Regions from separate parts of the Leptolyngbya boryana PCC 6306 genome, predicted to be linked through region 1. Evidence: predicted binding sites of a transcription regulator. Region 1 holds the regulator's gene; the other holds the start of a gene.
What was found. Region 1 encodes NtcA, which controls nitrogen genes in cyanobacteria. Its sites were predicted from a motif close to TTTGTANNNNNNNNTACAAA; they were not measured.
Positions count from the first base shown of each region.

Region 2: the regulator NtcA is predicted to act here: its motif matches at 1,768-1,787, upstream of LEPBO_RS0112625 (P-II family nitrogen regulator).

Region 1 is NZ_KB731324.1:5,219,833-5,223,250, forward strand. It holds gene LEPBO_RS0126065 (vWA domain-containing protein) at 1-410, opposite strand, end outside; gene fabI (enoyl-ACP reductase FabI) at 435-1,235, opposite strand; gene ntcA (global nitrogen regulator NtcA) at 1,675-2,346, shown strand; gene LEPBO_RS0126080 (DUF3084 domain-containing protein) at 2,466-3,418, shown strand, end outside.
Region 2 is NZ_KB731324.1:2,524,783-2,528,200, reverse strand. It holds gene LEPBO_RS0112635 (DsbA family protein) at 132-824, shown strand; gene LEPBO_RS0112630 (PPC domain-containing protein) at 839-1,273, shown strand; gene LEPBO_RS0112625 (P-II family nitrogen regulator) at 1,357-1,695, opposite strand; gene LEPBO_RS0112620 (hypothetical protein) at 1,905-2,477, opposite strand; gene queF (preQ(1) synthase) at 2,714-3,109, shown strand.

The sequences.
Region 1 (3,418 bases):
TGCACGATCGCTTCAATCACGGCTCGGCGATCGTCCGGCTCACCATCGGTAATGACTAAAATGGTTTCTCCAGTTTTGCTCTGCCCTGTGGCTTTGCGGCGAAAATAATCTTCGGTGGCATCCCGCAACACTGCTGCCAGATTGGTCGAGCCAACCGGATCGTTTTCCATAAAAATCTGTGCGACTTTGCTCGCCGTCACATTTTCGTACCGTCTGAATCGGCTAGAAAACGTATAAACCGTAATACCATCGGGATCAAACTGCTCGCATTTGCGCGCCAGTGCCAGCGTTGATTCTTGGGCTGCTTCCCAACGACTGCCGCCCCCAATTTGATCATTGGTAGACATACTGCCACTTTTATCCAAAATCAAGGTGTAGTCTCGATTTTGCAAAGTTTCAAAATTGGGCACGGCACATCTCCTATCGTCTAATTGCTATCCAGCACTGGGCTTCGATCCCGTCATCCCCATAATTTCGTAGCCTGCATCGACGTAGATCACCTGACCCGTGATCCCGCTTGATAAGTCACTACAGAGAAATGCTGCGGTATTCCCGACTTCGATCTGCGTCACAGTTCGACGTAACGGCGCAACTTCTTCAACGTGGTGAATCATATCGAGAATGCCACCGACTGCCGAGGAAGCCAATGTCCGAATCGGACCTGCTGAAATCGCATTGACTCGAATATTGTTCTGCCCTAACTCATTTGCGAGGTAGCGCACGTTCATTTCCAATGCTGCCTTGGCAATTCCCATGACGTTATAGTTCGGGATGACTTTCACACCACCGAGGTAAGTCAGCGTCACGATACTACCGCCTTCGCTCATTAGAGGTTTTGCGGCTCCAGCTAGTTGCACCAGCGAGTAAGAACTGATATCCAACGCCAGCGAATAACCCGCGCGCGACGTTTTGGAGAAATCGCCGGATAAATCATCTTTGCTAGCAAATGCGAGACAGTGGATCAGAATATCCAACTTGCCCCATTTGTCTTTCACGGTATTGAATGCGCTCTCAATCTGTGCGTCATCTTGCACGTTCAACGGCAAGAACAAACTGGGATTGAGCGGCTCGGTCAAGTCGGCAACTTTCTTTTCCGCTTTGCCGGTTGCATCCGGTAGATAGGTGATGCCAATATTTGCGCCTGCTTTGTGTAGCTGCTGAGCGATGCCCCATGCGATCGAGCGGTTGTTCGCGATTCCCGTTACAAGTGCGTTCTTTCCAGTCAGGTCTAGCATGGTCTTCTACCGTGTAAAGCATTTATGAGGATAGCAGAAAGGGATCCCTCTCGAACTGCTCTTCGCTGACGCGATCGTCCCAAGCTTGGCGGATCGAGGATCGAATTGCGTCATTTCTCAGTTCGGTTTTTCTGCCAGCGAATCCTCTCTGATTCTGGTTCGGAATCCTTCATGATTCCTTAATGCCTCGTCCTAGAATATTCGTGCTTTCACGGTATGATCTGTGGAAATTATTGGGTCTGCCCAGAAGATTCCAGTAGATCGACTCGAAATTGCGCCTTCTTCTTAGAGAATTTACTGAGTTTTCTGAAGATCAAAGCGAAATTGTAGTTTACGACACTAAAACAGATCATAGACTCAGTTTTAGTGGTCTAAAGTCATCGATTGCTTACATAGACTGTTAGACTTCCCAGCTTCACTCGATACGACAAGGAAAGAAATGGTAGTGACCAAGGATAAACCGCTTGCAGCGATGTTTCGTCAGATTGGAGGGGGAGCATATCCTCCTGTTGTAGAGACGTTTGAACGCGGTAAGACCATCTTCTTTCCGGGCGATCCGGCGGAGCGGGTCTACTTTCTCGTCAAGGGTGCGGTTAAACTCTCACGGGTGTACGAGGCAGGAGAAGAAATTACCGTCGCGCTGCTGCGAGAAAACAGCGTGTTCGGGGTGCTTTCTCTGATCACAGGACAACGTGCCGATCGCTTTTATCACGCAGTTGCCTTCACCCCTGTCGAATTGCTGTCTGTTCCGATCGAACAAGTTGAAAAAGCGCTCAAAGACAATCCCGAACTCTCAATGCTGATGCTGAAAGGCTTGTCGTCGAGAATCTTACAAACTGAAATGATGATTGAAACGCTGGCGCACCGAGATATGGGATCGCGTCTTGTGAGTTTCCTCCTGATTCTGTGTCGTGACTTTGGTGTGCCCTCACAAGAGGGGATCATGATTGATCTCAAACTGTCTCACCAAGCGATCGCTGAAGCAATCGGCTCGACTCGCGTCACAGTCACCCGCTTACTGGGAGATTTGCGTCAGGACAAAATGATCTCAATTCACAAGAAAAAAATAACCGTTCATAATCCGGTAACGCTTAGTCAACAATTTACCTAATTCGATTAGAATTCAGTCCTGAGTGACTCACGCGAATCATAGAGCGAGCAGTCATAATGAAAGGCAAAGTCTGAAAGTGCCCTTAGAGTGCAGTATGTCTAGGGGTTTGTGGGAGCGTCATGTCCGATGTCGGGCTAATTCTAATTTTGGTGGTGTTGGTGTTAGGAGGGGTGATCGCGACAGTCGGCGATCGCTTAGGAACGCGCGTGGGAAAAGCCCGCCTCAGCTTGTTCAATCTCCGTCCCAAACAAACAGCAGTTGTCGTGACGATTTTGACGGGCACGCTGATTTCTGCCTCTACGTTAGGCGTTTTACTGCTTGCGAGCCGCACCTTTCGAGAGATGGTGTTGAACTTCGGGCGAATTCAAGCCGACTTGCGGGCGACAAATCGCGACCTCGATAAAGTCACGGCTGATCTCAAAACCACAGATCAGCGAAAAGCTGAGGTTGAGAAAGATCTAGAGCAAGCGCGATCGGAACGTGCCCAAATTGAGGAATATCTCAAGCGCCTCAATGCCAATCTTCAAGTTTCAGTCGCTCGACAACGAGAAACCGATGCCCAACTTCGCAGGACAGAAGCGCAGCGAGATCTCACCCGCAATCAGCTAGAAACAGTTTCTCAGCAAGCACTTTCGCTCCGCAACGAAATCAATCAGCTGGAATCTGAGCAGCAGGCGTTAATTGAACAACGGGATCAGGTGAAAGCCCAAATTGCGGAACGAGATGCGCAAATTGCGGAACGAACTGCCCTGATTGAAAAGCGCGATCGCGAAATTAATGAGCGCGATCAAGTCATTGCTCAACGCGAAGCAGAATTGAAAACCCTGGAACAGCAGAGAGCTTTTCTCGTGGCAGCCGTTCAGCAAATTCAGCAAGATGTGGAACAGATTCGCCGAGGTGATCTGGCAATTTTTCGGACACAAGTGCTGTCTTCAGGCGTTGTGCGCGTCGTCGAACAAGGTGGAGCCAAAGCAGCAGTCGATCAATTACTGCAATTGGCAAATCAGACCGCGATCGAGTCGCTTCGCCTGGGGCAGAACAATCAGCAAATTGTGCAAATCCCGATTGCGGA
Region 2 (3,418 bases), 2.7 Mb from region 1:
TTGAATCTCGAACTTTTGCGGGTTCATGCGTCTCGGAAGTCTGAAGTTAAGCTATAGTGCGAGGACAGATTTGAGACGGAATCGTGATGAGAAGGCTGAAACAATTCGCGGGCTTGGTTATATTGTGTCTGATGTTAATCAGTTGCTCTTTGCCAGTGCAGGCAGATAGCAAGATTGATCCAAAATTTGAAGAACAAGTCCTGCAAGTGATTCGCAAAAATCCCCAGGCAATTCTGGATTCGGTGCAAGCTTATCAACGCGAACAACAACAAGAACAACAACAAGTTCAACAGTCGTTTCTCCGCGATCTCCAGCAGAATCCAAAATCGGTGATCGCTCAGTCTCCCACGAAAGGCAACGGTCAGGCTGTCTTGGTGGAGTTTTCTGATTTTCAATGTCCTTACTGCCAAGCAGCAGCAGGCACGGTGAGCCAGTTTGTAGACAAGTACAAAGATCGCGTCACTCTGGTTTATAAACATTTGCCGCTGACGAGTATTCATGATCAAGCCCTACCGGCAGCAAAAGCGGCTTGGGCGGCTCAGCAACAGGGCAAATTCTGGCAATATCATGATGCTTTGTTTGCGCAGCAGAAACAGCTGAATGAGGCGATTTATCCAGAGATTGCCAAGACTCTGGGGTTGGATGTGGCGAAGTTTAATCGCGATCGCGCGTCTCAAGCGGCAGAAACCACGATTGAAAAAGATCTTCAACTTGCAGAACAGCTTGGAATTTCTGGTACTCCGTTCTTTGCCATGAATGGTCGTGCATTTTCAGGGGCAGTCGATCTTGCTACCTTAGAGAAAAACTTAAACCAAGCACAGTAAGGAAAGGAACGGTTATGAAAGGATGGATGGCTTGGCTTTGTGCGGCTCCAATTGCGGTTTTGATGACGACCGCCGCAATGGCTCAATCGACTCGCTCCTATGCGCCAATCCCGCTGGCCCCTGGAAAAGAGATTAACGATCGCTTAACGGATGCCGATATTCCCACCGGGCAAGGCAATTTCGCACGCGATTATGTGGTGACTTTGCAGGCGGGAGAACAAGTGGCGATCGATTTGTCTTCGGATAGTTTTGATACGATCGTCACGCTGATGACCTCACAAGGGACAACCGTTGCCGAGAATGATGATGGTCCAGATGGGACAACGAATTCGCTCTTATTTACTCGCATCACGCGCAATGCGAATTACATCGTTCGAGTCAAAGCTTTCGGAGAAACGGCGGGCGGCCCCTTTAAGTTGAAATTGACTCGGCTGAAACCCGTTCAATAAATATAAAGGCGATCCAGATTCGGATCGCCTTCACAGCGAAGCAAGCCTTCTGAGTGTTTCAAAAACTCGGAAGGTTCGTGTTTTTAAACCGCTTCAAAGTTCTTTTCGCCGGTACGAATCCGAACTACTTGTTCAACAGGTGTGATAAAGATCTTCCCGTCCCCGATTTCTCCGGTTCGAGCCGCCACAATGATTTTGTCAACCACCATGTCTACTTGATCATCTTCCACCACAATTTCAATTTTGAGCTTCTGTAAAAACTCAACCGTATATTCAGAACCGCGATACCGTTCGGTCTGACCTTTCTGCCGTCCAAAGCCTCGGACTTCAGAAACCGTCATTCCCACGATTCCAGCATTGACTAATGCAATTTTGACTTCGTCGAGTTTAAATGGGCGAACAATCGCTTCAACCTTTTTCAAGCGCTTACACTCCTTAATCGTGATCTCTATAATTCGGGCATGAGACTATCTATCATTTCTGGTGAAGAGAATTTTGTAACGATCGCTACCGATCATTACCCGCCTCGCCGATTGTAATAGTATTTTTGAGTGTCGCATGAGCCACTCAAAATCGGAATTCATCAGTTGTAATTCGTAATTTCGGGTTGCTATTGGTTACATTCGAGAATTTATTTTGATGAAGGACTCAGCAAAGGACGCACCAGCAAGAAGCCAGCGCCGAAAGCAGTCACGACGATCAAAGCGATGACTAAGCCCAACATCCAACCGCTGAGTTCAAAATGAGTGTCTTGTTCTGGCTTAATTTTGCGCCGGGGCTTGCTATCTTCTTCGATTACCAGCTTCTCTTCAGGAAATTCGAGACTCGATGGAACGGGTTCTGGTTTGGGAGCAACGGGGATGCGGGGTGGCATGACCGGGATTTGGAAGGATGCAGCTTCGACTTCGGGCATCAAGTCGAGACGAGGTGCGGGTGGTGCAGCAGGATTAATTCCCGGCATTGCATTGGAGACTTGGCGGAGTTGGAGTGCTGCTTGTACCGTGCGTTCAATTTCTTGCCGCAATTGCTGATTCTGTTTTGCCAATTGCTGGTTTTGAATCTTCATGGCTTCCACCGAGTTCTTTGTAGCTTGAAGCTCAGCAATCACCTCGCGGTAGACTGAAATCGGTACAGAAGGGGCATATCCGGTTGCAGGAGCTTGAGGCGGCAAATTGATCGATCGATTAGGTGTTTTCTGCATCATGGGGTTCATAACAGCGAGAGTAATCTGACAAAACAGCGAGAAATTGTGATGCCCTCAGAATAGCTGCAATTGAATCAAGCAACGCATTTTTAGTCAAGATTTTTTCAAAAAGAAACGATTTTGTGAACGAATTTCGGGGATTGCGGAGATCAAGTACTCAAAAAACTTGAGACGCGATCGTGCCTCCGTGCAAATTCGATTGCTAAGATCAGTCAGTTCATTCAATTTCATAGGCTATGACGCAAGCGCAAGACCATCCCGAAGTAAAGTATGGCGAACGCCTGATCGAAGAGGGAAGTCTAATTACTTTCCCGAATCCTAGACCCGGACGGCGTTACACGATCAATATTACGCTGCCAGAGTTTACCTGTAAGTGTCCGTTTTCTGGCTATCCCGATTTTGCGACGATCTATGTGAGCTATGTTCCGGATCAGCGCGTCGTCGAACTGAAAGCAATTAAGCTGTATATCAATAGTTATCGCGATCGCTATATTTCTCACGAAGAAGCGGCGAATCAAATTCTAGATGACATTGTGGCAGCGTGTGATCCGTTAGAAATCTCGATTAAGGCGGACTACACGCCCCGAGGAAATGTGCATACCGTAGTAGAAGTGACGCATACGAAGGTATAAGTAGAATGCGGTTCGCTAACCGTCCAGAATTCTCGCTGAGCGTCTGAACTCGTTCTTCTTGATAGGGTGAGCGCAAAAAAATCCGTGTTCTGTCTTGTTCTAGCTTGCAGTTTAGGAGCGAGACAGAACCGATTCAGATCCTAAACTAACTTGAGCAGTAACTACTGGCTCTAACCTCGAAGTAGACATCCTAGTAAAGCAAACAGCACTTACGATCGAGCTTTTCATTTGAGCTAGTAATGATTGCTGCAAGAGTAGACAAGCAGAATGAGAGAAAGCAAAATCTTTTGCAAATTTAAGTGATGAAAG